4 regions of the Sodalis praecaptivus genome follow, and region 2 is predicted to be linked to each of the others. Evidence: predicted binding sites of a transcription regulator. Region 2 holds the regulator's gene; each other region holds the start of a gene.
What was found. The regulator CRP, encoded in region 2, controls carbon source genes, mostly activating them, when cyclic AMP is high. The targets are predictions, from matches to a motif close to ATGTGANNNNNNTCACAT.

Region 1 (7,876 bases), 2.1 Mb from region 2:
TCGGTTCCGGCGACGGACCCATGGTGTAGAGGGTATTCAGGAAACGGAAACTGTTTTTGGTTACCAGGGTACGACCATCGACGCCCATACCGCCGAGGGATTCGGTTGCCCAGATCGGGTCGCCCGAGAACAGTTCGTCGTATTCCGGCGTACGCAGGAAGCGCACCATACGCAGTTTCATGACCAGATGGTCGATGAGTTCCTGAGCCTGGTCTTCGGTCAATTTGCCGGCCTTCAGATCGCGTTCGATGAACACGTCCAGGAAGGTTGACACGCGGCCGAAGGACATCGCGGCGCCGTTTTGGGATTTCACGGCGGCCAGATAACCGAAGTAAGTCCACTGCACGGCTTCCTGCGCGGTGGTGGCCGGCCCTGAGATATCGCAGCCGTATTTGGCGGCCATCTCTTTAATCTGAGCCAGTGCGCGGTGCTGGTCGGCGATTTCTTCGCGCAGGCGGATGGTCTGTTCCAGATCTTCGCCGTTTTCCAGTTTGGTTTGCAGCGACTGGAACTGGGCGAATTTATCTTTCATCAGATAGTCGATACCGTACAGGGCAACACGACGGTAATCGCCGATGATGCGGCCACGGCCGTAAGCGTCGGGCAGACCGGTCAGCACGCCCGCTTTGCGACAGCGCAGGATATCGGGGGTGTAAACATCGAAAACGCCCTGGTTATGGGTTTTACGGTAGTCGGTGAAGATTTTCTTCAGGCCCGGATCCAGCTCGCGATCGTACGCTTTGCAGGAGCTTTCCACCATTTTGATGCCGCCGAACGGAATAATGGCGCGTTTAAGCGGCGCATCGGTTTGCAGGCCGACGATCTTTTCCAGTTTTTTATTGATATAGCCGGCGTCATGGGAGGTAATGGTGGCGGCGACATCGGTATCAAAATCGACCGGCGCATGGGTGCGGTTCTCGATTTTGATCCCTTCCATCACTTTTTCCCACAGCGACGTCGTGGCGGCGCTGGCGCCCGCCAGGAAAGCTTCGTCGCCTTCATAGGGAGTGTAGTTTTTTTGGATGAAGTCACGCACGTTGACTTCTTTCTGCCAGTCGCCTGCGGCAAAACCTTCCCAGGCCGTGGACAGTTTGTTATTCAGATCGGTCATTATACACCTACCTTCTAATGTGGATTTCGACAATCCGGCTTTGGCGGCACAACTTAGTGCTGGTTGTCACCGCGCAGATAAATTACCCAATACGTTAACCCTACCAGTAAACCACCGCCGATAATGTTGCCGATCGTGACCGGAATCAGATTGTCGGTGATGAAATTGGCGACCGTCAGGTTGGCGAACTGCTCCGGCGCCGTCCCTATGGCCTGCCAGAACGCTGGCGGGGCAAAATTCTTGATAACGATCCCCATCGGAATCATAAACATGTTGGCGATGCTATGCTCAAACCCGCTGGCGACAAACATCGTGACCGGCATAATCATGGCGAACATTTTATCGAACATGCTGCGGCCGGAATAACTGGTCCAGACCGCCAGGCAAACCATCAAGTTTGCCAGAATGCCGAGGCAGACCGCCTCGACAAAGGTGTGATGCATTTTATGATCGGCGGTCTGCAATACGTTCAGACCCCAGGCGCCGTTGGCCACCATATGCTGACCCGCAAACCAGATGAGGGCCACAAATAACAGCGCGCCGATCAGGTTGCCGATATAAACATTGATCCAGTTACGCACCAGCTGCGCCCAACTAATACGGCCGCTAGCCCGGGCCACGACAATCAGTACCGACGAGGTAAACAAATCGGCGCCGCTGATGATGACCAACATTAACCCTAGAGAGAAACAAAAACCGCCGATAAGTTTGGCGAAGCCGTAAGGAACGGCGGCGGTGCCGGTGGTCGCGGTAATGTAAAAGACGAACGCGATGGAAATAAAGACGCCCGCGGTTATCGCCAGGAAAAAGGTGGTGCTGGGGCGTTTCGTCGCTTTATAGACGCCCGCCTCCTCAGCCACTTTTGCTGCCGCCGGAGGTAATAACAAATCAAAAGGGTTGTCGGCTTTCATGCTAACTCTTTCGTGGAATTAATTTACGGGTTAATTCTACCAAGTCAGTATAGGGCAAAAATTGACATGGATCATAGGCGGCCAAACTTGAAGGGGGAAATACACCACATTCAGTACGGGTTTCTAGTTTAAGTTATTGATTAATATCGAAAAAATAATTTTTAAAATTTATAAAATGAGTTGAAAATCACATTTTTTGCACCAATTATCGCGCTGGATTTATAAAAATTGTGGCGCAGTTGTAGTTATTTGCTTTTATTATCTGTTGGATTTTACTTTATTGAAACAATTGGCCTTAGCCTGTCACCTATAAAAGAGTCGCGTGGCTTAAGTCAACTCAGCGCACGAAAACGGGCGGCGACGGGTGGCCGCAGATCGCCTCCCGTCGCCGGCGTCGCCCCGCGGCCGCTACCGCTGCGCCGACCAAAAGCGGCGCTTAGCCTGCTGCAATTTTTCATACGCAGCCAACAGCGCCTGATGCGCCGGCAGCGCACGCAGGTCTTCATCCAGCGGCATCAAGCCGTAAAAAGGGTTTTCCCCCGCGAGCGCCGCCGTGGCGGCGGCGAGCGTCTGGGCGCCGTACATGCGGGCAAAGGCGTGCTGGTAGGATGCCGCCGCGCGTCCGCCCTCGTTTTTCAATTGCAACAGCGTATGCAGGCAGCGGTAATAATTATCCCGCTCCGCGCTAAACACCGACGCGTTGAAATCCCGGGTCCATTCGGTCCACAGCAGCGCCTGTTCATGGTCGCCGCCGGCCAACGCCAGCATGGCTTTCAATTCGCCCACCCGCAGGGTAAACCAGCCATTATCCCTGCCGGTGGCGAGACCCAGGAGTTCCCGCACCCGGGCGAAATCGTCCAGACCCAGCGCGTCAATCTGCTCGATAAGCGCCAGATAGCGCGCCTGTGGCCACCGGCTGGCGGGCAGTTGGCAAAGGGTGGCGCGCAGATCGATGGCCATGGCATTGTTGGCCAGCAACAAATCTTCCGCCGGATAAATGTCAGACATACCCGGAACCAGGATACGGCAGGCATAAACCCCCAGATGCTGATAATCGGCGATATAAACCTCGGTTCCGCGCGCTTGGAATATCCCCATCAACGTGGCGAACTCTTCTGCGGTGGTGCCGCTGAAATCCCAGTCCGCGAAGGCATAATCCGCCTCCTGCTTAAACATATCCCAAGAAATCAGGCCGCTGGAGTCGATAAAGTGGGTTTCCAAATTGGTCTGTTCGGCGACCTCTTCATTATCGAACGTCGGCGGCGTGAAGACGTTGAGATCTTTCAGGCCGCGCCCCTGCAGCAGCTCAGTTACCGTGCGCTCCAGCGCCACGCCGAAATCCGGATGGGCGCCAAAAGAGGCGAAACAGGTACCGTTGGCGGGGTTGAACAGCACGACGCAGATAACGGGAAATTGCCCGCCCAGCGAGGCATCGAAGGCAAAAATGGGAAACCCCTCGCCCTCAAGGGTGGCGATGGCTTCCACCACGCCGGGATAGCGCGCCAGAACCGGCTGCGGAATGGCCGGTAAACTGATAGCCTCTGCGATGATGCGGTTTTTGACGTAGCGCTCAAACACCTCAGACAGCGCCTGCACCCGGGCTTCGCTGGCGGTATTGCCCGCCGACATGCCGTTGGAAACATACAGGTTACCGACAATGTTCATCGGAATGTAGACCGTGGCGCCGTCGGACTGGCGGCTGAAGGGCAGGGCGCAAATCCCGCGTTCGCTATGGCTGGACTGCAAATCCACCAGATCGCGCCCGGTCAATTCCTGGTCCGGATCGTAAAAGGCGCGCAGATGATCGTCCAGGATGCCGTCCGGCAGCCCGCCGTCGGCCGGCAGCGCGAACCAGCGTTCGTTGGGATAATGCACAAACTCGCCGCCGGCGACCGTTGCGCCAAGATAAAAATCGGCGAAAAAATAGTTGGTGGAGAGGCGTTCAAAATACTCGCCCAGCGCCGAGGCCAGCGCCGCTTTTCGGGTCGCCCCCTTGCCGTTGGTAAAGCATAGCGGGCAGTCGCGATCGCGGATATGCACCGACCAGACATGGGGCACGGGATTAAGCCAGGAGGCTTCTTCGATAGTGAAGCCAAGTGCGCCGAGCTGCGCCTGAAAGCGGGCAATGGAGTCTTCCAGCGCCGCATCTTTGCCTGGAATAAAGGTCTGTGTCATCAGGGTCACTTATTATCAACGGAAACCGCCATAATACGGTGTTTTCTCCCCCGGCTCCATGTATTCTCTTAAGCATCAGGCGTTGCGGCCGGCCGTGGGCGGTGTTACAACCATGGTAGGTTATTTCGCGGTATTACTGGCAAATCGTGGTGAGGGAAAATGAATCAGGTGTTTAATTTTAGCTCTGGCCCGGCAATGCTGCCGGCGGAAGTGTTGCGCAAGGCGGAGCAGGAATTGTGTAATTGGCATGGCCTGGGCACATCGGTCATGGAAATCAGCCATCGCAGTAAAGAATTTCTCGAAGTGGCGCAATCCTCAGAACAAGACCTGCGCGAGCTGCTGGCGATCCCCGACAATTATAAGGTGCTGTTTTGCCACGGCGGCGCGCGCGCGCAATTCGCCGCGGTGCCGATGAATCTGCTGGGGGATGCCGCCAGCGCCGATTATATCGATGGCGGCTATTGGGCGCACAGCGCGATAAAAGAAGCGCAAAAATATTGCGACCCGCGGGTGATTGATGTCACCACCGACATAGACGGCCTGCGCGCAATTAAACCGATGCGCGACTGGGCCTTATCCGCTGATGGCGCCTATGTCCATTATTGCCCGAATGAAACCATTGATGGCCTGGCCATTGATGAATTGCCGGATTTCGGCGATCGGGCGGTGGTGGCGGATTTCTCCTCCACGATCTTGTCGCACCCGCTGGACGTCAGCCGTTTTGGCGTAATCTACGCCGGCGCGCAGAAAAACATCGGGCCGGCCGGGCTGACGCTGGTCATCGTGCGCGAGGATCTGCTGGGCCGCGCGAGCAAAGCGTTGCCGTCCATTCTTGATTACAGCGTGCTGGCCGAAAACGATTCCATGTTCAATACGCCGCCGACCTTCGCCTGGTATCTCTCGGGGCTGGTATTCAAATGGCTGAAAGCGCAGGGCGGGCTGGCGGAAATGGATAAACGCAATCAGGCCAAGGCGTCCTTGCTGTACAGCACCATCGACGAGAGCGATTTTTATCGTAATCGCGTCGCGCCGGCCAACCGTTCGCGCATGAATGTGCCGTTCCAATTGGCGGACAGTAATCTGGACGCGCTGTTCTTGCAGGAGGCCCAGGCCTCCGGCCTGCATGCCCTGAAGGGACACCGGGTGGTGGGCGGCATGCGCGCATCGCTGTACAATGCCATGCCGCTGGCAGGCGTGCAGGCGCTGGTGGACTTTATGCTGGGGTTTGCCCGCCGCCACGGGTAGCGTTCGCCGCTGCGCCGCGGGCCGCACGCTGCGGCGTGGCCGCTTTGCCGAGCCGGGTTGCCCGTTGCCCACGCTGTAGTGCGATGCCCATTGACCGTCAACCCTTGGCCATTGGCCGTTGACCATTAGCTGATGCCCGTTAATCGTTGACCATTGGCCGTGGACCGTGAACCGTGAACCGTGAACCGTGAACCGTGAACCGTGAACCGTGGACCGTAGACCGTAGACCACTGAACGTTGACCATTGGCCGTTAACCGCAGACCGCGCCGTTGCGGGGTGTGTGGGGCTGTCAGCCGAACGGCGAGGGCTGTTGCCGGTGGGTTGTGTTCCGCTTGCGTTGCCTGGGGCCTCGATGTGTCGCCGGGCGGGGTGCGCGTAACCCGCGTAGTCCTGGTTTGCCGCCGGCGTAGACGGCGTTACCGCCATCGTTGCGGCGTTGCCGCGAAGTATTTTCCTTTATAAGGGCGAAGCCGGCCTCGGGTCGGCCGCTGCCGAATCATCCTGGCGCCGAGGCTGCCGGCGCCAGGCGTTATTGTTAGCTGGAGAACGTGTTACACATGCAGGATTCCCTGACCTTAAATCCCATCGCGCGCGTCGATGGCACCCTCAATTTGCCGGGTTCCAAAAGCGTTTCCAATCGCGCCCTGTTGCTGGCGGCACAGGCCATCGGCACCACGCGCCTGACCAACCTGCTCGACAGTGACGATGTCCGCCATATGCTGACGGCCCTGGGTCAGCTCGGCGTCAATTACCGCCTGTCGGCGGACCGCCGCAACTGTGAAATTGACGGCCTCGGCGGCCCGCTGCGCGCGGATGACGCGCTGACGCTGTTTCTCGGCAACGCCGGCACCGCCATGCGCCCGCTGACCGCCGCGCTGTGCCTACAGGCGCAGGATGTGACGCTGACCGGCGAGCCGCGCATGAAAGAGCGGCCGATAGGCCATCTCGTGGACGCGCTGCGCCAGGGCGGGGCGCAAATTGATTATCTCGAACAAGAGCATTATCCGCCGCTGCGTTTGCGCGGCGGCTATCAAGGCGGCGATATCACCGTCGACGGCAGCGTCTCCAGCCAATTTCTCACCGCGCTATTGATGATGGCGCCGCTGGCGCCGCAGGACAGCCGCATTCGCATTAAGGGTGAACTGGTGTCCCGACCCTATATCGATATTACCCTGGCGTTAATGAAAAGCTTCGGAATTACGGTGCGCCACGATAATTACCAGGTGTTTTACCTCACCGGCAACGGCGTCTACCGTTCGCCGGGGGATTATCTGGTGGAAGGGGATGCCTCCAGCGCGTCCTATTTTCTGGCGGCGGCGGCGATCCGCGGCGGCACCGTGCGGGTCACCGGCATCGGCCGCCACAGCGTGCAGGGCGATATCCGCTTCGCCGATGTGCTGGAGAGCATGGGCGCCACCCTTCGCTGGGGCGACGACTACATCGAATGCAGCCGCGCTACGCTGCACGCTATTGATATGGACATGAATCACATCCCCGATGCGGCGATGACCATCGCCACCACCGCGCTGTTCGCCAGCGGCGGCACTACCACGTTACGCAATATCGCCAATTGGCGCGTCAAAGAGACCGACCGGCTGACGGCGATGGCCACCGAGCTGCGCAAAGTGGGCGCCACCGTCATCGAGGGGGAGGATTATCTGTCCGTCACGCCGCCCGCCAAACTGACCGCCGCCCGCATCGGTACCTATAACGACCACCGTATGGCGATGTGTTTCGCGCTGGTGGCGCTGTCCGATACGCCGGTGACGATTCTCGATCCGCAATGTACCCACAAAACCTTCCCGGACTTTTTTGCCCGACTGGCGGCGTTAAGCACGCCGGCCTCATCGCATTCGGCGCTATGATAACGGGTAAGAGTAACGTTTACGCGTAATGAAGGGTATAATGACGCCCAATGAAGCCTAAGGGATCCCTTAGGCTTGCTTACCCGTTGCGCTTAAAGGAGAAGACAATGACGGTTATAGCTCCGGTAATCACCATCGATGGACCGAGCGGTGCAGGGAAGGGAACGCTCTGCAAAGCGTTGGCGGAAGCGTTACAATGGCATTTACTGGACTCCGGCGCGATCTACCGGGTGTTGGCGCTGGCGGCCCTGCATCACCAGGTGGCCATCGACAGCGAGGAGGCGCTGGTGCCGCTCGCCGCTCATCTCGATGTCCGCTTCGAGGTTGAACAGGGGCAGTTGACGGTGGTGCTGGAGGGGGAAGACGTCAGCCAGGCCATTCGCAACGAAACCGTCGGCAATACCGCGTCGCAAATCGCCGCGTTTCCGCGCGTGCGTGAAGCGCTGCTGCGGCGTCAGCGCGCATTTCGCGCCGCGCCGGGCCTCATCGCCGATGGCCGCGACATGGGAACCGTGGTCTTTCCCGATGCGCCGGTAAAAATCTTTCTGGACGCGTCGTCGGAAGAAAG
Region 2 (7,876 bases):
ATTTGCAGCACTACATCGATCGCTTCCGCGCCAAGGCAACCAAAGCCAAGCAGGCGCAAAGCCGCATCAAAATGCTGGAAAGAATGGAGCTTATCGCCCCGGCGCATGTGGATAACCCCTTTCAATTCAGTTTCCGCGCGCCGGAAAATTTGCCCAATCCGCTGCTCACCCTGGAAAAAGTCAGCGCCGGCTATGGCGATAACCTGATTTTACGCTCCATCAAGCTCAATTTGGTACCCGGTTCACGCATCGGTCTGCTGGGACGCAACGGCGCCGGTAAATCGACGCTTATCAAGCTCCTGGCCGGAACCCTGCCGCCACAGTCGGGGACGGTGTCGCTGGCGAAAGGCATCAAGCTTGGCTACTTCGCCCAGCACCAGTTGGAGTTTTTGCGCGCCGATGAAACGCCGCTGCAACACCTGAGCCGGCTGGCGCCAAAGGAGTCGGAGCAAGCGCTGCGCGATTTCCTGGGCGGCTTCGGCTTTCAGGGCGATAACGTCACCGACCAGACGGCGCGCTTTTCCGGCGGCGAGAAAGCGCGGCTGGTGCTGGCGCTGATTGTCTGGCAGCGTCCCAATCTGCTGTTGCTTGACGAACCCACCAACCACCTGGACCTGGATATGCGTCAGGCGCTCACCGAAGCGCTTATCGATTTCGCCGGCGCGCTGGTGGTCGTGTCCCACGATCGCCATCTGCTGCGCTCCACCACCGATGAATTTTACCTGGTGCATGACGGCCAGGTTGCGGCCTTTGACGGCGACCTGGAGGATTATCAGCAGTGGCTGGCCGAACTTCAGCGCCCGCGCACGCAGGATGACGATACACAAGCGTCCCCCGCCGGCGTCAATACGGCGCAGACGCGCAAAGATCAGAAACGGCGCGAGGCGGAATTTCGTAAAGAGACCCAGCCGCTGCGTCAGGCCATCGGCCGCTATGAACAGCAGTTGGCTACGCTTGAAGCGGAGCTGGCCGAGGTGGAAGGCCGGCTGGGGGATAGCGCGCTGTACGAAAGCGCCCGCAAAAGCGAACTGAGTGACTGTCTGCAGCGGCAAGGGAAACTGAAATCGGCGCTGGAGGAAGCGGAGCTGGGCTGGCTGGAAGCCCAGGAACAGTTGGAGACGCTGTCGCAGGCGTTTAGCGCGGAATAGTTGCGCTCAGCGTCACACCAGCATTGCGCAGACCGCGGGCGACATCAACGTCGCCACGGGCTGAGCGCCAAAACAGTAGTCTGCGGACCGCGGGCAGCGTCAACGTCGCCACGGGCTGAGCGCGCTCAGCGCCAAATCAGCAATACGCAAGCCGCGGTCAGCAGTCCCATGGCCAGATTGAAAAGCGTCCAGGCCCGCCGCCCTTTCAGCAGCCGGCCGATCACCGTACCAAACACGAGCCAGATGGCGCCCGAGACGATATTGACGGCGGCGATGCCGATGCTTATCGCGATCACCGACCCCGCATACGCCTCCCCGGCCAGGCTAAAGCTGGCCACCGCGCCGAGGGCCATCAACCACGCTTTCGGATTGAGAAATTGTAGCAGCCCGCCTTGATAAAATGGCACCGGCCGCGGCGGCGCCGAGTCGGTATCGAGCTTTTCATAAACGGCGGTGGCAATTTTCCACGAAAGCCACAGCAGATAGAGGCTGCCGGCGACTTTTAGCGTAAAATGCAGGGCGGGATAAAGGGTGATGAGACTGCCGACGCCGCAAGCCACCAGCAGCAGCATGCACTGCATGCCGAGCATAATGCCGAGCATCAGCGGCATGGAACGCCAAAAGCCGAAATGGGCGGCCGAGGCGGTGAGCAACATATTATTAGGACCGGGAGTAATAGCGGCGACCCAGAGAAAACCCAACATCGATAAAAACAGACCCAGCTCCATATATCCCGCACTATTGCTCCCGACGATGACGTTTATGAAATTAACAGTGCGATGCCGATTCGACAAGCGAATTGTCGGTGAAATTTCGTCACGCTGTCGCCCCGACCACCACTGGAGAAATGCCGAGAATGATCATTCCCTGGGAGCAGATCGATCCCGCCACGTTATATAATTTGATCGAATCGTTTGTGCTGCGCGAGGGCACGGATTATGGCGAGCGGGAACAAAGCCTGCAACAAAAGGTAGCGGATGTGTTACGCCAGGTGCAGTCCGGCGAAGCGGTGCTGGTGTGGTCGGAGCTGCACGAAAGCATTAACATCATGCCGCGCGGTCAGTTCCGCCCCGATTAGCGACGGCGATGCGGCTCTTCCCCGCCGCCGCCGCGCCCGGCCGTGCGTCCGCATGGCGGAAACGAGCAAGCCTCGCGGTGGCCCTGCGGCGCCAAACGTGATAACAATAACCTTCGGCCGCCCGCACGTCATCTGACAGAGGTTATCAACACTATTAAGGTCTCATCATGTCAGCACAACATCCAATTATTGCGGTTACCGGCTCCAGCGGCGCCGGGACCACGACCACCAGCCTGGCTTTTCGCAAAATCTTTCAACAGTTGAACATTCGCGCCGCGGAGTTGGAAGGCGATAGCTTTCACCACTTCACCCGGCCGGAAATGGATTTAGCCATTCGTAAAGCGCGCGATTTAGGTCGGCACGTGAGTTATTTCGGCCCGGATGCGAATAACTTCGATCTTCTGGAAAGAACATTTTATCACTATGGGGAAAGCGGACGCGGGCAGGCGCGCAAATATTTGCATACCTACGACGAAGCGGTTCCTTATAATCAGGTCCCCGGCACCTTTACCCCCTGGCAGCCCCTGCCGGAGCCTACCGACGTCCTATTCTACGAGGGGCTGCACGGCGGCGTTGTGACCGAGCATAATGACGTTGCGCGGCACGTGGATTTGCTGGTGGGGGTGGTGCCGATAGTCAATCTGGAGTGGATCCAGAAATTGGTGCGCGATACCAACGAGCGGGGCCACTCCCGCGAAGCGGTCATGGATTCCGTGGTGCGATCCATGGAAGATTATATCAATTTTATCACGCCGCAATTTTCCCGTACCCATATCAACTTCCAGCGGGTGCCGACGGTGGACACCTCCAATCCGTTCGCCGCCAAAGCGATCCCGTCGCTGGACGAAAGCTTTGTGGTTATTCACTTCCGCGGCCTGGACGCCATGGATTTTCCCTATTTACTGGCGATGCTGCAGGGATCTTTTATTTCCAATATCAATACGCTGGTGGTGCCGGGCGGCAAAATGGGTCTGGCGATGGAATTGATCATGGCGCCGCTGGTCAAGCAATTGCTGGAAGGGAAACCGATTCGCTAAGCGGCTTGACGCGGGCGCCGCGCGCGGGAACGACGCGCGGCGCCAATCGGGTGGGGCATGATGCGGCTTAGCGCTGCGCCCCGACAGTCAAGCGCGCCCCGCGCGCTCAGTCGAGGTGACGTACCTCAAAGCTGTGGGTAATATTGGCGGCTTTCCCCAGCATCAGCGAGACCGAACAATACTTTTCCGCCGACAGCGCGACCGCGCGCTCGACGATCTTATCCGTCAAATCGCGGCCGGTGACGATAAAATGCAGATTGATTTGGGTAAACAGACGCGGCGCTTCCTCGCGGCGCGTTGAGGTTAACTTGACCTCACAGTCGCGCACATCGGCGCGGCCCTTTTGCAGAATCGAAACCACGTCAATAGCGCTACAGCCGCCGGCGGACATAAGCAGCATTTCCATTGGGCTTGGGGCCTTTTCGCCGCTGTTGCCATCCATGATAATCTGGTGGCCCGAGGCGGATTCGCCGATAAAAGACAGCCCTTCCACCCACTTTACTCGCGCTTGCATATCGTTAACTCCTGATAATATTCTTTGTGAAAGACTACCTTTTTGCCGCCAAACTGGCAATGTAACCGCAGATGCATCATGCTGAAGCGAGACAACACAAGACAGTCTCTTAAAGCTATGCTAAAAAACAAGGCAGGATCGAACTCACCGACAGTGAAAGAGCAAGAGAGCGATCGAAACGTCACCAACATTGGACCCTGATAAGTTCCCTTGCGAGGTTCCGTTTATGAACGGAATGACATCATAATAACACCTTACCTTACAGGGAATACGCCGTTCCTAAACAGGGCGGCGATGACAAAAGAGGATAACAGCGAATGGTTCTCGGCAAACCGCAAACAGACCCGACTCTCGAATGGTTCCTGTCTCATTGCCATATTCATAAGTATCCATCGAAGAGTACGTTGATTCACCAGGGTGAAAAGGCAGAAACGCTCTACTATATCGTCAAAGGCTCCGTCGCAGTGCTTATCAAGGACGAAGAAGGCAAGGAGATGATCCTCTCCTACCTCAATCAGGGCGATTTTATCGGCGAACTGGGGTTGTTTGAAGAGGGGCAGGAGCGCAGCGCATGGGTGCGGGCGAAAACGGCCTGCGAAGTGGCTGAGATATCCTACAAGAAATTTCGCCAGTTGATTCAGGTCAATCCCGACATTCTGATGCGCCTGTCTTCACAAATGGCCAGCCGCCTGCAGGTGACCTCAGAGAAAGTCGGCAACCTGGCTTTCCTGGATGTGACCGGGCGTATCGCGCAAACGTTACTGAATTTAGCCAAGCAGCCGGACGCCATGACTCACCCGGACGGTATGCAAATAAAAATCACCCGGCAGGAAATCGGCCAAATAGTTGGCTGTTCACGGGAAACGGTCGGCCGTATTTTGAAAATGCTTGAGGATCAAAATCTCATCTCTGCCCACGGAAAAACCATTGTCGTTTACGGAACCCGCTAATCCCCTTTCACCACGGGCATGGTCAGGACGGCCATGCCTCTTTAGCTGACTTATGTGGCGCAGACTCATCTACCACCCCGAAGTAAATTATGCCCTGCGGCAGACCATTGTGCTTTGCCTGCCGGTCGCCATCGGACTGATGTTCGGCAGCCTGCAGCAAGGTCTGCTGTTCTCGCTGGTACCCGCCTGTTGCAACATCGCCGGGCTTGATCAGCTCCATAAACGTTTCTTTAAGCGGCTGGTGGTCGGCGGCTCGCTGTTCGCCCTGAGCAGTATTTTTATCCAGCTGCTGTTGGCGCACGGCGTGCCGCTGCCGTTTGTCATGCTGGGGTTGGCGCTGCTGTTCGGCGTCAGCGGCGAAATCAGCCCGCTACACGGCCGCTTGCTGCCGGCATCGCTAATTGCCGCGGTATTTACCCTGGGGCTGACCGGCAATGTGCCGCTTTGGCTGCCGCCGCTGCTCTATCTGGCGGGGACTGCCTGGTATGGGCTGTTTAACGCGCTGTGGTTCCGGCTATGGCAAGAGCAGCCGATGCGCGAGGCGCTCAGTCTGCTCTACCGCGAACTGGCGGATTATATCGAAGCGAAGTACAGTTTGCTGACTCAGCACACCGATCCGGACAGTGCGCTACCGCCGCTGTTCGCCCGCCAGCAAAAGGTCATCGACCAGATTGCCCAAGTGTATCAGCAGTTGCATATGCTCTCGGCCAACCATCTCAGCCAGTACAAAAGACTGTTGCGCGCCTTCCAGGTCGCGTTGGATTTGCAAGAGCATATCGCGGTGAGTCTGCATCAGCCGGATGAAGTGCAAAAGCTGGTGCAGCAAAGCCACGCCGAGGCGGTGTTGCGCTACAACGCGCGTATCGTCGCCGCCCGGCTGCGCGTCCTGGCGGACGATATTCTCTATCACCGCCAACCTGACCGGTTTGCCGCGGATGCCGGCCTGTCGGCGCTGGAAAAAATTGCCCGCCACCATCCGGATAATCCGGTAGGCCAGTTCTGCTATTTCCATTTCAGCCGCATCTATCGCCTGTTGCGTTCCCAGCGCCCCCTCTATCGTCGCGATGTGATGGCGGATAATCAGCAGCGGTTGCCGTTCTGGCCGGCGCTGCGCAGTTATTGCTCCTTGAAATCGATGGCGCTGCGCAACGCCGCCCGCCTGGGCCTCATGCTGGCGATCGGCAGCAGTTTGGGCCTGGTGTTCAATCTGCCGAAACCTTACTGGATCCTGATGACCATCATGTTTGTCAGTCAGAATGGTTACAACGCGACCCGGGTGCGTATACAACATCGGGCGCTGGGTACCCTGGCGGGGCTGGTGATTGCCGCGGGTACGCTGCAACTAAAGATGGGCGACGGCGTCATCCTGAGCGGCATGCTGGTGGTGACTCTGGCCGGCTATTTGGTACTGCGCAAAAATTACGGTCTGGCGATGACCGGTATGACGGTGGTGACGGTGTATACCCTGCAATTGTTGTCGTTGAACGGCGCGCATTTCCTGCTGCCGCGGCTGGTGGATACCTTGATTGGCTGTATGCTGGCCTTTGGCGGCACGCTGTGGCTGTGGCCGCAATGGCAGAGCGGGCTGTTGCGCAAAAACGCCCATCAGGCGCTGGAGCGGGATCAGGAAGCGTTGCGGCTGCTGTTGCAGCCCGACCCCGGCGCGCCCGCGCTGGCTTATGCCCGCATGCGGGTCAACCAAGCGCACAATGCCTTGTTCACCTCCCTAAGCCAGGCGATGCAGGAGCCGGGGTTTAATTCCCGCTATCTGAGCGATATGCGCTTATGGGTCACCCATAGTCAGTTCATTGTCGAACACATCAACGCCATGACGACGCTGGCGCGCGATCACTATATGCTGACCGATACCTTGGCCGCCGACTATCTGGCCTCCTGCGAGGTGGCGCTGCAAAGCTGTCAGCAACGGCTGGAATATGACGGCCCGAGCACCGAAAATCCGGGTATTTTCAACACTGATGGCCCGCAGGATCAGGCGGTGACGCTCATGGAACGTCACTTGCGGCGCATATTGTTCCATCTCGGCGTGATGCATACGATTTCGTCGGTGGCGTGGCCGCAGCGGCCGCAGCACGGTTTTTGGCTCGCGCGCCGTTTGCGCGATACGCCGCCAAACTAGCGCCGTGGCCGGTGAGAGGGCAAAACCGCCTCAGGCCGGCGCAACGACAGGCGTAGCGCAGACCGGCCGATAGCGATGGCGTCTTGGTAAACGTCCCTGATGCCGGGGTTGAAAGCGCAGCGCCGGACGCGTGAAAAACCGCCCGCGCAGAAAAGCGGCGGACGACAGGAACGCCGATGCGGACAATAGCAACACCGATGCGGACGACAGGAACGCCGATGCGGCGCCGGCGTTGCCGTTGTCCCTCTGTCAGGCCGCGCCCGTCACCTGCGCCACGGCTTTCTCAAACCGCGCCAAGCCCTCGTCAATATCGGCAAACGTTACCACCAACGACGGCGCGAAACGAATCACATCGGGGCCGGCATTGAGAATCATGAGCCCTTCCAGGGCGGCGGCATGCAGGAAATCCCGCGCCCGCCCCTGATAGCGCGGCGCCAGCTCCGCGCCGAGCAGAAGTCCCATACCGCGCACCTGTGTAAAGACCTGATATTTTTCGTTAATGTCCTGCAGCGCTTGGACGAAACGCTCGTGGCGTTCATTGATACCGGCCAGCACCTCGGGAGAGTTGATCACGTCCAGCGCGGCTTCCGCCACCGCGCAGGCCAGCGGGTTACCGCCGTAAGTCGTGCCGTGGGTGCCAACGGCCATAGCCGAGGCGATATTTTCGCTGGTTAGCATCGCGCTTATCGGAAAGCCGCCCCCCAGCGCTTTGGCGGTGGTGAGAATATCCGGCTGCACGCCATAATGCATATAGGTGAAGAGTTTGCCGCTGCGGCCCATGCCGCATTGCACCTCATCCATCACCAGCAGCGCCTGATGCTCATCGCACAACGCCCGTACGCCGCGCAAAAACGCCGGCGTCGCCGGGGTTATGCCCCCTTCCCCCTGGATCGGCTCCAGGACGATAGCGCAAGTGTGATCGTCGATAACGGCTTTTACCGCATCAAGATCGTTGAACGGCACATGGACGATATCCGCCGGTTTCGGCCCGAAACCGTCTGAATACTTCGGC
Region 3 (7,876 bases), 750 kb from region 2:
GCGTCAAAGTGATTGCCGGTCTGCGCCGTCAGAGCGTAAATGTCACTAACTACGCCTATACCGGCGAGCAGTCCGCCAAATTTGAGCGCACCAAGTTGACGCCAGCCTATGGCCTGGTGGTGAAGCCCTGGGAACACATCTCCCTGTATGCTAACCATATCGAAGCGCTGCAGGCCGGCGAAACCGCCGGCAGCACCTATAACTCCGGCACCGTGGTCAACGGCGGCCAGGTGACCGGCATCGAAACGTCCAAGCAAAACGAAGTGGGAGTAAAAGCGGATTACGGCCGTATCGCCGGCTCGCTGGCGGTGTTTGAAATCAAAAAACCGGTCGCGGCCTATCGCTATCTGGGTACCAGCAACGGCAGCGCACAGTATGAATACGGCAACTACGCCGAAGAGCGCAACCGCGGTATTGAGCTGAATCTGTTCGGCGAACCGATACTCGGCGTGCGCCTCAACGGTAGCGCCACCTGGATGGATCCGGAGTTGACCAAAACCCAGGACGGCGCCAACGATGGTAACGACGCCATCGGCGTACCGCGCTATCAGTTCGTCTTGGGCGGCGAATGGGATCTGCCGTGGCTCAGCGGCGTCGCCGCCACCGGTCGTGTGATCCGTACCGGGTCACAGTATGTTGATGAAGCCAATGACCTGAAAGCCAGCGGCTGGACCCGCCTGGATTTGGGCGTGCGTTACGACATGCAACTGCCGAAAAACAATATCGTCTGGCGCGCCAACGTGGAAAACGTCACCAACGAGAACTACTGGGCTTCCGCCAGCGATGGCTACCTGACCCAGGGCGATCCGCGCTCGCTGAAACTCTCCATGACCGTGGACTTCTAAGCGCCACGCGGCTGGCGCTTGTCGCCCAGAGATACAGACGCACCGGCTTGCCGGTGCGTTTTTTTTTCCCTACCGGCGGCGGCGCAGCGGCCGTCGCCCCACTCGGTTAAAAATTCCGTTACGCCGGCCGATAGTTGATAACGGCTTTTTAACTGCCGGGAAAATGATCTACTATCATCGGGGTTCGCGTTTGCGGGGAGATTTTCTCGCGCGTCCTGTACATTGCCGCAAAAGTTAGAGACTAAGGAAAGCATGGAAATCTTTTTTACGATTCTTATCCTCACCCTTATCGTGTCCCTATCCGGGGTAGTGACACGTATTCTACCGTTTCAAATTCCGCTGCCCTTGATGCAAATCGCGCTCGGCGCGCTGCTCGCCTGGCCCAAATTCGGCCTGCACGTCGATTTCAATCCCGAGCTCTTCCTGGTGCTGTTCATCCCGCCGCTGCTGTTTTCCGACGGCTGGAAGACGCCGACGCGCGAATTTTTGCGGCACGGCGGCGAGATAGTGGCGCTGGCGCTGGTATTGGTCATTATTACGGTAGTGGGAATCGGTTATCTGATTTATTGGATGGTGCCGGGCATCCCGCTGGTGGCGGCGCTGGCGCTGGCGGCGGTGTTATCGCCCACCGACGCGGTGGCGCTGTCGGGCATCGTCGGCGAAGGCCGCATCCCGAAAAAGCTGATGGACATTTTGCAGGGCGAGGCGCTGATGAACGACGCCTCCGGTCTGGTGTCGCTCAAGTTCGCCATTGCGGTCGCGATGGGGACGATGGTGTTTTCCGTCGGCGGCGCTTCGCTTGAGTTTGTCAAAGTGGCGGCAGGGGGGCTGCTGGCCGGCGTGGCGGTGACCTGGGGATACAGCAAGTCCCTGCGGCTTATCACCCGCTGGAGCGGCGACGACGCCGCGACGCAGACGGTACTGCTGCTGTTGCTGCCGTTCGCCGCCTATTTGATTGCCGAACATATCGGCGTTTCCGGCATCCTGGCCGCGGTGGCGTCGGGTATGACCATCGGCCAGTCGGGTATAATACGCAATGCCCCGTTGGCGATGCGCCTGCGCGGCAATAGCGTCTGGGCGATGCTGGAGTTTGTGTTCAACGGCATGGTGTTTATTATGCTCGGGCTACAGCTGCCCGACATTCTTGAGACCTCCATCACCCAGGCTGAATTGGATCCCACTATCCAAACCTGGATGCTGTTTACCGATGTGATCCTCATCTACGCCGCGCTGATGGTGCTGCGTTTCGGCTGGCTGTGGCTGATGAAACGCATCAGTTTACGCTTTATGACCAAGCGGCCGATGGTGTTCGGCGACTATAGCACCCGCGAGATTCTGATATCGTCTTTCGCCGGCGTGCGCGGCGCCATCACGCTTGCGGGTGTGCTGTCGATCCCCCTGCTGCTCAGCGACGGATCGGCGTTTCCCTCGCGCTATCAGCTGGTGTTTATCGCCACCGGCGTGATTCTGTTTTCCCTGATCTGCGGCGTAATTGTTTTGCCGCTGTTGTTGCGCGGTATTCAGGTGTCCGACAAAGCGCAGCACCGCCAGGAAGAGCGCATGGCGCGCGCGGCGGCGGCGGAAGTGGCCATTGAAAGCCTGCATAAAATGGAAGAGCGGCTGGCCAATAGCCAGGAAGAGAATATCGACGCTCAGATCCTAAATGAAGTTAGCGCCCGGGTTATCGGCAATCTACGCCGCCGGATTGACGGCAATGACGATGCGGACAGCGCGCTGCTGATTGAAAATCTGGAACGGCGCATGCGGCTGAATGCGCTGCGCGCCGAGCGCGGTGAATATTATCATTTACGCGCGCAGCAAAAAATCAGCAATGAAACGCTGATGAAGTTGCTGCACGATTTAGATCTGCTGGAAGCGCTGCTGGTCGAGCACGAATAAGCCGCGCGGTCGGGCGGCCGCTTTGGGCGCCCTCACGCACCTGCTGCCCGCTGCGTTACGCGGCTAGCGGGGAGCTTGCTGCGCCCCCCGCAGGCGCTCGCCGGGTAGCCAACGTTCGCGGCAGGCGACAATCCACGCCTGCGCGCCATGAGAGAGATAGCTGTTCTGACGCCAGATAAGCCCGAGTTGCCATAGCATTTGCGGCATCAGCGGCAGCCAGAGCAGGCGTTGACTATCCAACCGCCGGCAGAGGGGTTCCGGCAGTACCGCTAATCCGATGCCGGCTGCAACCATCGCCGCCAGAAAATCCCACTGGCCGCTGCGTACCGCAATCTGCGGCTCAATGCCGGCCGCGTCGAATGCGTCGAGCAATTGCCGGTAGAGCGAGAAGTCTTCGTTGTAAATCAATACCGGCCACTCCCCCAGCAGCGTAAAGGGCACGTCCCGCCGCGTCAGCCACGGCGCGCGACGCGGCACTACCGCACACAGCGGATGACTGAACAGCGGCAGCGCCGCGAGGGCGGGGTCGACTTCGGCGGTCAATGCGGTCAGCGCCAGATCCAGTTCTCCGGCCAGCACCGCTTGCTGCATGGTGACGCCGCCAAACTCGGCGATCTCCAGCTCGATGCCCGGGTAGCGCTGGCGGAAATCGCCGATAAGCTCCGCCATCTGCGTCCCCACCATCGGCGGGATCCCCAACCGTAGCCTGCCTTTGCGCAGGGCGGTGATATCCTCGAGTTCCGCCTTCAGTTGCCCGAATTCGTCAAGGATCGCCAAGCCGCGCTGATAGACCGCCCGGCCGCTATCGGTCATCTTGAGCGCGCGTCCTTCACGAACGATCAACCGGCAATCCAACTCCTCCTCAAGATGTTTGAGCATTTTGCTGATGGTGGGCTGGGTCACGTAGAGTTTGGCGGCCGCCCGGGTGAAGCTTTGTTGCCGGATCACCTCGACAAAATAGCGTAGCGTTCGGATGTCCATTCACTATTCCTGGAGGGCATAATTTCTATGATATTAATTCATTTTCAGCAATATTTGCTAGCCGCCTATACTGTGAGCAATCTCACACTAATAAGGGTATCGCTATGCCGCTGACCGGGCGCCTCGTTATGCCGTCGCGTTGGGGTCGAGTGCAGGTGCCGTTGCAGGTGGCGCTGTACGTCGGGTTATTTGTGCTGGCGCAGCAGCTGGTGCTGCGCTTGCATTTGCCATTGCCGGCCAATATCGTCGGCATGTTCCTGTTATTGGCGCTAATTCTATTGCGCATCCTTCCTCTGCGTTGGGTGCGCGACGGCGCCCGCTGGCTGCTGGCGGAAATGCTGTTGTTCTTCGTGCCGGCGGTGGTGGCAGTGGTCAATTACACTCAACTGTTGCGCGTTGAGGGATGGCGGATCTTTCTGGTCATCGCGCTGAGCACCGCCTTGGTACTGGGGATCACCGCGTTGGTGGTGGACCGGGTCTATCGTTTTGAACTCTGGCTGGCGCGCAGGAAACGACATGAGCGGTGATTTTATGCTGGGGGCGCTGTGTCTGCTGGTCACGCTGCTGCTCTATTTCTTTAACAAACATCTTTATCGCCGTTTCCATCATCTGCCGCTGATGCCGCTGATTTTTACGCCAGCGGTGCTGGTCTTGTTGCTGGTACTGACCCATATCTCTTACCAGCACTATATGGGCGAGGCTCGCTGGCTATTATGGCTGCTGGGGCCGGCCACCATTGCTTTCGCGGTACCGGTTTATGAAAATATGGCCATCATCCGCCGGCATTGGCTTTCCTTGAGCGCCGGGGTCATCACCTCTACCGTGGTGGCGGTGGGCAGCTCGGTGTGGCTGGCGCGGCTGCTGGCGCTGCCGGAAGTGGTGCAGCGCAGTTTGTCTGTGCGCTCAATCACTACCCCCTTTGCGCTAGCGGCGGCGGAGCAGGTGGGTGGCCAGCCGGATTTGGTCGCGCTGTTCGTGGTGATTACCGGCGTGTTCGGCATGGCGGTTGGCGATATCCTGTTTTTGCGTCTGTCGGTGCGTGCCGGCGTGGCGCGCGGGGCGGGATTAGGTGCCTCCTCCCACGGCGCTGGCACCGCCCGCGCTTATGAAATGGGGCAACGGGAAGGGGTGGTGTCCAGTCTGGTGATGATGCTGGCAGGGGTGGTGACGGTGCTACTGGCGCCGTTAATTGGTCATATCATGTGGTAGCGCCCGTCACCCCGCGCCGCGCCCCCTTTGGCGCGGGCAAAGGGGGCGCGCGTAACGAAGCGCGAGGTCAATGATCCGCGCCGGTTGAAATGCCGATACCGGTCTGCGAACGGATGAATTGCGGCAGAAACAGCTCGCGTTCCCTCGCGCCCTGCGGCGAGTGATCGGTTATGGAAAACAGCCAAGTCCCGATAAACGCCACCAGCATTGAGAACAGCGCGGGATATTCATAAGGATAAATCGGCTTGGCGTGCCCCAACACCTGCACCCAAACGGTTGGGCCGATAATCATGAGTACTACCGCGGTAATCAGCCCCAGCCAGCCGCCGACCATCGCGCCGCGCGTGGTCAGCCGGCGCCAATACATCGACAGTAAAATGATGGGGAAATTACAGCTGGCGGCGATGGAAAACGCCAGGCCCACCATGAAGGCGATATTCTGGTTTTCAAACAGTATGCCGAGACCGATAGCCACAAATCCCAGCACCACCACGGTAATTTTCGACACCCGCAGCTCGTCGCGCCCCGTTGCGTTTCCCGCTTTAATCACGCTGGCGTACAGATCGTGGGAAACCGCCGACGCGCCGGCCAGCGTTAACCCCGCCACTACCGCCAAAATGGTGGCGAAAGCCACCGCCGAAATAAAGCCGAGAAAAAAGTTGCCGCCCACCGCATTGGCCAGATGGATCGCCGCCATGTTGTTACCGCCGAGCAGCGCGCCGGCGCTGTCTTTGAAAGCGGGGTTGGCGCCCACTAACAAAATCGCGCCGAAGCCGATAATAAACGTCAGAAAGTAAAAGTAGCCCATAAAACCGGTGGCGTAGAACACGCTTTTACGCGCCTCGCGGGCATCATTGACGGTAAAAAAACGCATCAGGATATGGGGCAGGCCCGCCGTCCCGAACATCAGCGCCAGCCCCAGCGACAGCGCCGAGACCGGATCGGCCACCAGCCCCCCGGGCCGCATGATAGCCGCGCCCTTGGCGTGTACCGCCATGGCATCGGCAAACAGTCGGTTAAAGCTGAAACCGACGGTTTTCATCACCATCAGCGCCATAAAGCTGGCGCCGGCCAGCAGCAGCACCGCCTTGATGATTTGTACCCAGGTGGTGGCCAGCATGCCGCCGAACAGGACGTACAACACCATCAAAATGCCCACCAGCACCACGGCGACATGATAATTGAGGCCGAAAAGCAGTTGAATCAGTTTGCCGGCGCCCACCATCTGCGCTATCAGGTACAGCGCCACCACCACCAGCGAGCCGCAGGCGGAAAGCGTGCGGATCGGTTTCTGCTGCAAGCGGTATGACGCGACATCGGCAAACGTATAGCGCCCGAGATTGCGTAGCCGTTCGGCTATTAAAAATAGAATGATCGGCCAGCCCACCAGAAAGCCGAGCGAGTAGATAAGCCCGTCATAGCCGGAGGTATAGACCAGCGCCGAGATACCGAGGAACGACGCGGCGGACATAAAATCGCCGGAGATCGCCAGCCCGTTTTGCAAGCCGGTGATATTGCCGCCGGCGGTATAATAATCTTTGCGCGAGCGGGTCCGTTTCGACGCCCAATAGGTAATATACAGCGTAGCGGCGACAAACAGCACAAACAGGATAATGGCCTGTAGGTTAAGCGGTTGGCGCTCAACCGCGCCGTTGACCGTTTCGGCCTGGATGAGCAGCGGAAAGGAGACCAGCGGCGGCGCCGCGGTCCAGAGGTATTTATTGGTCATACTGCACCTCGCGCAACAGCTGTTGGGTCAGACGGTCGAACTCGCCATTGGCGCGAATGACGTAAATACCGGTCAGTATGAAGGAGGCCACAATCAGACCGATGCCGAGCGGGATGCCGCGCGTCACGCTGGTACCGGGATGCAGCGGCGTTCCCAGCCAGTCTGGCGCGAAAGCGATAAGCAGAATGAACCCGTAGTACAGCACCAGCATGATTAGGGCAAGCAACAGGGCGAAACGCTGGCGTTTACTCACCAGCTCTTGAAAACGCGGATTGCTCTGTATCCGTTGATAAATGATCGCATTCATCAGGGATTCTCCAGTGGGGTCAGAGGTACGGTAGAAAAAGCCACCCGAAGGTGGCGGAGGACTACGAAGGCAAGGTCAGAGAGTGTTTTTCTTCCAGCAGCTTTTCGACCACGCCGGGATCGGCGAGCGTGGAAGTATCGCCCAGATTGCCGGTATCGCCGGCGGCGATTTTGCGCAAGATGCGGCGCATTATTTTGCCGGAGCGGGTTTTCGGCAGCGAATCGGTCCAGTGCAGGACATCAGGGGTAGCGATAGCGCCGATCTCCTTGCGCATCCAGGCGCGGACCTCGTTATATAATTCCGGCGTCGGGGTTTCGCCCGCGTTGAGCGTAATATAGGCATAAATTGCCTGGCCTTTAATGTTATGGGGGATCCCCACTACCGCCGCTTCGGCAATTTTCGGATGCGCCACCAGCGCCGATTCGATCTCGGCGGTGCCGAGGCGGTGGCCGGAAACGTTCAGCACGTCATCCACGCGACCGGTTATCCAGTAATAACCGTCCTCGTCGCGTCGGGCGCCGTCACCGCTGAAATACATGCCCTTGAAAGTGGAAAAATAAGTCTGCTCGAAACGATCGTGATCGCCATACAGCGTGCGCGCCTGGCCGGGCCAGGAGTCGGCAATCACCAGATTGCCTTCGCCGGCGCCCTCCACCGGCGTGCCGGCGTTATCCACCAGCGTGGGCTGCACGCCGAAAAACGGCAGCGCCGCCGAGCCGGGTTTCAGCGCCATGGCGCCGGGCAGCGGGGTGATCATGAAACCGCCCGTTTCCGTCTGCCACCAGGTATCGACTATGGGGCAGCGGCCATTGCCGATTTTATGGTAATACCACTCCCAGGCTTCGGGATTGATCGGTTCGCCCACCGAGCCCATGATCCGCAGCGACGTACGGTAAGTGCCGGCTA
Region 4 (7,876 bases), on a different replicon from region 2:
CGGCGCGCAATATCGCTGGTTGCTCAGCGGCGAGGGGAAGACGGTTGAGGTCACCCTTGCCCCCGCGCTAACGGTTAACGATATAGACATACTGCTGACCGCGGCCGAGGAAGGCGCGGGGCTGGCGCTGCTGGAGGAACAAAGCGTGGCGGCGGCTCTCAAGGCGGGCAGACTGGTGCGCGTTCTGCCCGAGTGGCGCAAGCCGGTATCCGGTTTCCATCTATACTATCCGCGCAATGCCTTTATGACGCCGGCGATGCGGGCCTTTGTCGATTTTATGCGGCAAGAGGCGCGCGCTGACTCTTGCTGCGGGCAATGATAACGCGACCATCGGCGGGAGGCGGGACAAGTGAAACACTATCGGGTCGCCGAAATAGCCCTAGGCTAGGCACACGCCTGTCACGCGGCTTACGTTTTTGCTTTTTGCTTAAAAAGACGCCGCACAGGCGCCGCCGGCGACAAACGCAAAAACCGCTACCCTGCCCAGGGTAACAGCGTTCAGGAAATCGCTTTGCCCGCGCCCAAACGATAGCGTTCGATTTCCTCCGTTAATAACGACATGGCGTTTATCACCACATCAGCGCCCGCAGAGGTGAGCCGCGCCTGATGATGGGGGGTGGTATGCGCTCCGCCGGTAAACCCTATGACATACATGCCCGCTTTTTTCGCCGCCGTGACGCCGTGGACAGAATCTTCCACGACCAGAGTATTTTCAGGTAAGACATTCAGTACGTTCGCAGCATGGAGAAAAATATCCGGCTGCGGTTTGGCCCGCCCCGGTCCTAAGTCCACCGCTGAAAAGATGTGCGGAGAAAACAGCGATTTCAAACCCACTCGCGACAGCATGAATTCCAACTGCTCTGAGCTGGAATTGGAGCAGACGCACTTGGGGGTTAAAATGGTGCTAATCACCTCATAAGTGCCGGCAATTCGGGTTAACTTCTCGGAAAAAGTCGCCATCAGTAAAGGGTAAAACCGCTGGCTGATACTGGCTGGGATATCGACGCCTTTTTCAATTTGCACCTTGGTGAGCAAATCATCCCAGGCCAGCCCGCTAAATTCACGGGTAAATTCATCAAACCCGATGTCCACCCCATACTCCTGTAGCAAGGCGATCGTCAGCTGTATGCCGATGATCTCAGAGTCAACCAGCACCCCGTCGCAATCAAATATAATCAGATCCACTCTGTTGTTCATTGGCTCCCCCGGAAAATATTACTGGCCGTACAGAATAAATCCGCCGGCCAGTAATTCAAAGCCCGCGTTATGCGCTTACGGCTTGTTTTTTATATTTCACCAGCAGCTTTTGAATGTCCCGCAGCCGCGACACCGCAATGGAGGAGAGCTTTTCTTTAGACACATTGCGGTCCAGGGAGATGCAATCTTTCCACAGTGAACGGCCTGCGATGACCCCCGAGGCGCCGTTGCGCAACGAAATATCGACCTGTTGCAAGAAGGTGGGGTGATCTACCCCGGCCGACAGCACCGCCCAGGGGATATCCCCGCAGATTTCCGTCACCTTGGCGCAGGCCGCTTCCGTACCCGGATACGGGATTTTGAGCACTTTGGAACCACAGTCGATACAGGCCTGACAGCCATCTTGGATAAGCTGCGGAATTTTATTTTGATAGTCCTCTTTACTCTCATTTTCCAGCGGGTAAGTAAGAAATTCAACCACCAGAAATACATCCTCGCGGGCAAAATCAGCAATAACACTACGCAAGGTCGCCAGGTTTTCGGTATTAGCCTCCGGTGTGTCCATGCGCAGGTAAATCATGATTTTGCCGCCGGTCGCACCCAGTTCTCGCACCTTACGGGCATTGATGCCGTCAACCATTTTCGAGATGCGATAGCCTTGCGGCGAAGTATCCCAGCCGGAGGCGTCGAGCCCGACCAGCAGGCCGGTATCCCGCGGCACAACGCCCTCATCCACGATGCCGGGTACGGCGCAAATGGGATCGACCAACACGCATCCCGCTTCCGCAGCCAGATAACGGGTAATATCGTATTTGGTTTTCCCCAAGGTTTCATTGCTTATTTTGGCCTGCTCTTCCGGGCTGGCGGCGAGCAGCGTTCTCATGCCGCCACGCTGATCGCAGGCCACCACCATCATTGAACCTGTTGTATCGCAGATCATTTGATATCCACGACGCTCTGCGGTTGTCATCTTATTCATTGATTTATTCCTCATACAAAAAAAAGAGATTGGGTTAACTGTGATGCAGACGGTTTTTGATCCACATAATCAGGTCGTCGTTCTCTGCGCCTCGGTCATGGTCAAGGGTATAAACATCACCGACGCCCATGGGCTGAGCCTTTTCCGCCAAAGCGATTAATTCCGGGATATATTCCTCACCGGGATGACCTTTAACCCGGCAGCTGCAACGTTGTTTGTACCTTTGCGCCACCAGCGTGGATGAAACTTTATTCCATATTTCAAAAACGGCTTGGCAATGGCTAATGGCGAGATAATCTTGCAATACCGATTTTTCCCTGAAGCCAAACCAGGCATCCATCACAAATACCGTATTATCGGGTGCGCTCTTGACGATATTGAACATTGCCTCATAGGCCGCATAACCCAGCTTACGATTGAGAGGCCTGTCGATAATGTCTGAGAACTGAACCATAAAGGGTTCTTTGATCTCGTCTATACTTAAGACTGGGAAATTGAAATAATCTGCAATCGTTCGAGCAACGGCGCTTTTCCCAGATGCCGGCACCCCGTTCACTAAAATAAGTTTTTTCATAGCAACTCGAGAATCTCATCAATGGTTGTGGCCCGCCTGATTTGAGACAACGTATCCTCTTGTTCCAGCAGACCCACAATTGATGCGATACCGTCAGTGATATGGGAGTCTTTATCGACGCCGCCAAACATGACGATAATGTCCACCGGTTCGCTACCGTTTATTGACATCGGTGCCGCTAGGGTCACCATGCTAAAACAATTGTTTATCACGCCGCATTCGGGTCTCGCATGGGGAATAGCGATGCCTTCATCAAAAACATAGTAAGCACCATATTCCATCGTATTGCTTATTACGGCTTTTGGATATTCAGCCGTGACAAACCCTCCCTCAATAAGCGGTTTGGCGGCTTGCTCGATGATTTCTTGCCATGAGCTCACCTCCATCCGAACCTGAATATACTGACTCTGTGAAAGGAACGCTTTTATGCTCATATCACCTCATATATTTCTACGAATGGTATTTCTTAGCTCATCCATCTTTACGAAGATACCGTCAACGCGAGAACGGTAATGTTTATCGCCTGAATACACCTTGACAGCCTGGTTATATTTCACCATTAGCTGCTTCTGGATAGCATTATCAGCCGGGTTCTGTTGCAATCCGATTTCAAGCTGGATAATTTCAGCTTCAATATTTTCTGCCGCCTCGCTATTTTGCAGCTCTTCCTTAGGACGTTCAGAATTTAACAGTTGTTTTAACTTAGCAAACATAATGCCTCCTCACATCTGTTGAGAATGTGATGACTACCTTTAAACTCAGTGAGCCGCGATGGCGCTTATTTACTCAGCTTTCTATTAGCAAACCAGACAACGACGACGACAAAAACAATAAAACCAATCACGAATGGCCAGTCGCTTTGGAATGCATGACCCAAGACCAAACCGGTACTGATAACATCTGAATCACTGAAGGTGACGCCTTTGAAGCCAAACGTTTCGAGTAAAGGCACCAAAATGGCAGGCAATAAGGTGATAAATAACCCATGTATTACCCCGCCGATTATCGCCCCTCTTCTTCCTCCCATCGCGTTACCGAAAACCCCAGCAGCGCCGCCGGCAAAGAAGTTGGTCAATAAACCCGGCAAAATCATGGCAAGTCCGAACATCGGGAAGACGATCATTCCGATAATCGAGCCGACGGTAGTAGCCAAGAAGCCTACAATGACCGCATTAGGGGCATAGGGAAATAAGACCGGGCAATCCAGTGCCGGTTTGGCATTGGGGACCAGCCGCATCGCAATGCCGCGGAACGCCGGCACCAGTTCATTCAAGAGTAAGCGCACCCCGCTGTAGAGTACAAACACGCCCGCGACAAACTGCATCGATTGCATGAAGGCATACATCAGGTAATTGGTTTCGCCTGAAAATTGCCCGATGAATTCCGGTCCGGCGAATATGGCCGGGATGATATACATCGGCACCATGATCACCGCCATGGATAGATAGGTGTCTTGCAGAAACTTAAAGTTATCGGGTAGTTCCAAATCCTCTGTGGATCGCGAGTTTTTCCCTATGGCACGGGCTACGGCGGCCTGCACCAGGTAGCCGATAGTACAGAAATGCCCTAACGCCACATCATCAGAATCAGTGATTTTCCGTACAATCGGCTGGGCTATAGCCGGCATCAATACCGCCATGAAACCGCCAAAAATGCCGCCGGTGAGTATCAATGTGGCGCCCGTTAGCCCCGCCTTATAACCGATGACGGTGCCAATGGTCGCCATCCATAGCAGCGCCTGTCCCGTGAGAAAGATATATTTGAAAGGCGTAAGCCGGGCGATAATGATGTTTACGGCAAATATCACCAATAGCGTGAGCGCCACCTCGGAACCGAGCTCGCGGTTTGCCACGCCGGCTATCGCCGCGACATCCGTTATGTAGCCCTGCATACCAAAACCGCTGGTAAAGATGTCATTGAGAAAGGTTAAGGCAGCCACAATGATATTGATGCCTGCCATCATTATCAGAAATCCCAGCAGGGTTTTAAACGTGCCTTCAACGGTCTTACCAAGAGATTTTTTTTGCAGTATCAGGCCAAGCATAGCGATAAGCGCTATCAATATAGCCGCCTGCCCCAAAAAATCTTTAACGATAAAATGAATAATTGCGTCCACTTACCACCTCTTTTGTCAGTTCGCATTCATGTAGGCGAGGATTTTTTCTTCGATTTCTTTTTTGTCGGTGAGCTTATTCAAAATGATGACTTTTTTCTTATCCTCCTCGCTGGCGTCCGAGGTCAAAATATCGGCAAACATTTTCTGCGTGAGAATAATGTCATATTTATAAGAAGACGCCTCTGACACCGTTGTATGATCTATCGAGGCATCGATGCAGAGTTTTTGGAGTACGGCTTTGGCGCTCATTTCAATAGCAAAGCTGGAGCCCAGGCCGCAGCCACATACGCAGAGTACTTTAAGCATATTATTACCTCAGATAAGGTTATTTACTTTAGCCAGTTTGTAAAGATTACTATCTTCATCCACTAAACGTTTGCCAGAATCTTCAAGGTCAATCGGTATGGCTTTATTATTGTTATTGATCACAATGATCTTATTTGTGAGTCCGCTATTGATACATCTTACGACTTCTTCAGCCAGAATCGCGCCTTGTATAATTTCCTCACCCGTTGGTGTTCCATTTCTCAAACCGTATCCCAGTATCGTTTTCCGGATTCGGATACCTATTTTATGCTCGATTTTGCCGATCATCGTATCGATAGCACCCTGGAAACCGGGGGTATACTCTTTGGTGTACCCCTCAGAGCATAAAATGATTACGCTGTTTTGAACTTCAATTTTTTGCTTTATCTTTTCGGCCAACACATCAATAGGCCAGGGCGCTTCTGGTATAAGCGCGATGTCGGCATTACTTTTCAGCGCGGCTTGTAATGTGAGTTCACCGCAATAGCCGCCCAATAGTTCAATCATAAAGATTCGGCCGGGCAATCCTCTGCCGGTGTTGCGCAATTTCCCCACTTCACCGATAACTTGCTCGCAGGCGGTAGAAAAACCAATAGTATAGCTGTTACCGGTAATATCATTATCGATGGTCATCCCCACGCCATAACAATTTACGCCATAACCGCTGAGCGCTTTGAGGAATTGAAAGGAGCCATCCCCGCCGGCCATTATCAGGCAATCAAGCTTTTTATGACGGATGTTCTTGACGATTTTCTCATAGTCAGATTTTTTACATTTGTCTTCTTTTCGGCCTGAAGAAATTAACGGTACCGACGAGATAGAGTAATCCACCAGATCGCGGCGCGGGATGTCCTTGAACTTATTTTCAATCAGGCCGTTAATGCCGCCGTCAAAGATCACTATTTCAGACTCCATCATCCTGTTAACCTGAAACAGAAAGTTGTTCATCCCGCTGACATCACCACCACTTATCACTAATCCTATTTTCATGGTTGGCCTCAGGTTAGTCTGTACCGCTCTAATGTAAGAATGATGGTAATGATACGTTAATTAATTTTTTTGAAGTTGATCACATTTATGTAACGTATTTAGCGGATTGAAAGTATTGACACCGTTTTTTTAGGCTAAATATTGTGATATGCATCACTATTTAAAGAGGCCAAACAACGCCATGATTTTGTAATATGCTGTTTTATATATTATTAATTCCTTCCGCTGACTTTTGTCCCTGACGCGAGGATCAGCGCATCGGCCGATGTTTGATTTGTGATAGTTTTCACATTTATTCGGGTGTTTATCGGCCTCCCTATACCCTTGGACATTTTTTTGAGGGCATTACCCCTTAGATAAAGACGCGCAGATAGCCGGTGCGATGAGATAAACAAACTGCCGTAGACCTAACCGGCCAGCAAAGCGCCGGAGCAATAGCGCTGCTAACAGTGGACATGGATGGGTAAGCCAACGATGCATTTTCTGTCTAGGGTGAAAAGGATGAACCTCTTAACGCATTGCCAACGCTGGCGGTCAGCGCCGAATAGCTTCCTTTGCCACAGGTGAGCCTTCTTCATCACCGCGGCCCCGCCATCGCCGCGTAACTTGCCCCGTCTTGCGCGAGAGCAGCAGGTCATATCACTATCGCCGATAGCACTCCCCGCACTGGCCGCGCAAAAAAGGATAACAGCGCAGCGATTCCTGCCTTACATAGCGAGATCATCAACGTCGCGGGAGCGGCCAGAGTTTAGCAAAAATCACACTATGCTATCCCAAACATATTACTTAAGGATTACCTTTTATTAACGCTACTATCTGGTTACTCCATTAATTCATTATCAATAAATATGATTTACTCATCTACGGCCTGCCAAAGGAGCAAGTTCACTATGTTGCGGTTCTTTTTGCGCATTCTCACTTTTTCTTTTTTTCTAGGGCAACCGATCTTTTCAGCCAATGCAGATGACAATGCGACCCAGCCCGTTAAAGGCGGGACGTTAATTGTCGCCATTGATCCTGAACCCAGTTCACTCACTGCCACCTTTAATAATCAATACTCAAACCGGACTATCTCGGCGAACCTATTTGATGGGCTGTTGACTTACGATAATAATTATCAGCCTCAGCCCAATTTGGCTCAATCATGGACGGTGTCGCCAGACGGGAAAAGTATCACTTTTAGGCTGCGCCATGATGTTAAATGGCATGACGGTCAACCCTTTACCTCGACCGATGTACGCTACTCCGCCCTGGAAGTCTGGAAGAAGGTGCACTCCCGCGGTCGTTCCACCTTTGCCACGCTTATAGATGTGGAAACCCCGGATCCCTGGACGGCCATTTTCCGCTTAAGTGCGCCCTCGCAGGTCATTCTAAATGCTTTTGATGGCGCGGAATCACAGGTTCTGCCGGCGCATATTTTTGCGGGTAAAGACATTCGCACCAATCCGGCGGGCGCTCAGCCTATTGGCACGGGCCCATTCAAATTCAAAAAATGGGAACGGGGACAATACGTAGAACTCGAACGTAATCCTGATTATTGGGATAAAGGTAAACCCTATCTGGACAGAATTATTTATCGTTTTATTCCCGATGCGTCAGCCCGCAGCGCCGCGCTGGAATCCGGCGATGTGTCCTATGTCCCGTTTGCCGGGGTGCCGTTCGCCGATATCGCGCGTTTAAAACAAAATCCGGCATTGGTTTTTGATTCGCGCGG

Region 1: a site for CRP is predicted at 2,198-2,215, ahead of focA (formate transporter FocA). Genes of this name have one in related genera too.
Region 3: a site for CRP is predicted at 3,796-3,813, ahead of SANT_RS19645 (CidA/LrgA family protein). Genes of this name have one in related genera too.
Region 4: a site for CRP is predicted at 6,230-6,247, ahead of SANT_RS21760 (6-phosphofructokinase). Genes of this name have one in related genera too.

Annotation. Positions count from the first base shown of each region.
Region 1 covers NZ_CP006569.1:3,046,750-3,054,625, reverse strand. Annotated here, with positions in the region: gene pflB (formate C-acetyltransferase) at 1-1,111, opposite strand, end outside; gene focA (formate transporter FocA) at 1,165-2,022, opposite strand; gene ycaO (30S ribosomal protein S12 methylthiotransferase accessory factor YcaO) at 2,431-4,197, opposite strand; gene serC (3-phosphoserine/phosphohydroxythreonine transaminase) at 4,357-5,442, shown strand; gene aroA (3-phosphoshikimate 1-carboxyvinyltransferase) at 6,001-7,308, shown strand; gene cmk ((d)CMP kinase) at 7,416-7,876, shown strand, end outside.
Region 2 covers NZ_CP006569.1:454,613-462,488, reverse strand. Annotated here, with positions in the region: gene SANT_RS02055 (ABC transporter ATP-binding protein) at 1-1,148, shown strand, start outside; gene SANT_RS02050 (LysE family translocator) at 1,274-1,876, opposite strand; gene SANT_RS02045 (YheU family protein) at 2,005-2,226, shown strand; gene SANT_RS02040 (phosphoribulokinase) at 2,394-3,263, shown strand; gene SANT_RS02035 (OsmC family protein) at 3,370-3,777, opposite strand; gene crp (cAMP-activated global transcriptional regulator CRP) at 4,095-4,727, shown strand; gene SANT_RS02025 (YccS/YhfK family putative transporter) at 4,780-6,864, shown strand; gene argD (bifunctional acetylornithine/succinyldiaminopimelate transaminase) at 7,114-7,876, opposite strand, start outside.
Region 3 covers NZ_CP006569.1:4,413,057-4,420,932, reverse strand. Annotated here, with positions in the region: gene SANT_RS19665 (TonB-dependent receptor) at 1-845, shown strand, start outside; gene SANT_RS19655 (Na+/H+ antiporter) at 1,098-2,744, shown strand; gene SANT_RS19650 (LysR family transcriptional regulator) at 2,808-3,725, opposite strand; gene SANT_RS19645 (CidA/LrgA family protein) at 3,830-4,252, shown strand; gene SANT_RS19640 (LrgB family protein) at 4,242-4,934, shown strand; gene SANT_RS19635 (cation acetate symporter) at 5,002-6,663, opposite strand; gene SANT_RS19630 (DUF485 domain-containing protein) at 6,653-6,970, opposite strand; gene acs (acetate--CoA ligase) at 7,032-7,876, opposite strand, start outside.
Region 4 covers NZ_CP006570.1:194,644-202,519, reverse strand. Annotated here, with positions in the region: gene SANT_RS21800 (LysR family transcriptional regulator) at 1-319, shown strand, start outside; gene SANT_RS21795 (HAD family hydrolase) at 499-1,197, opposite strand; gene SANT_RS21790 (tagatose-bisphosphate aldolase) at 1,265-2,176, opposite strand; gene SANT_RS21785 (ATPase AAA) at 2,211-2,750, opposite strand; gene SANT_RS21780 (PTS sugar transporter subunit IIA) at 2,747-3,184, opposite strand; gene SANT_RS21775 (hypothetical protein) at 3,191-3,463, opposite strand; gene SANT_RS21770 (PTS sugar transporter subunit IIC) at 3,529-4,866, opposite strand; gene SANT_RS21765 (PTS sugar transporter subunit IIB) at 4,882-5,172, opposite strand; gene SANT_RS21760 (6-phosphofructokinase) at 5,182-6,162, opposite strand; gene SANT_RS24555 (hypothetical protein) at 7,016-7,198, opposite strand; gene SANT_RS21755 (ABC transporter substrate-binding protein) at 7,260-7,876, shown strand, end outside.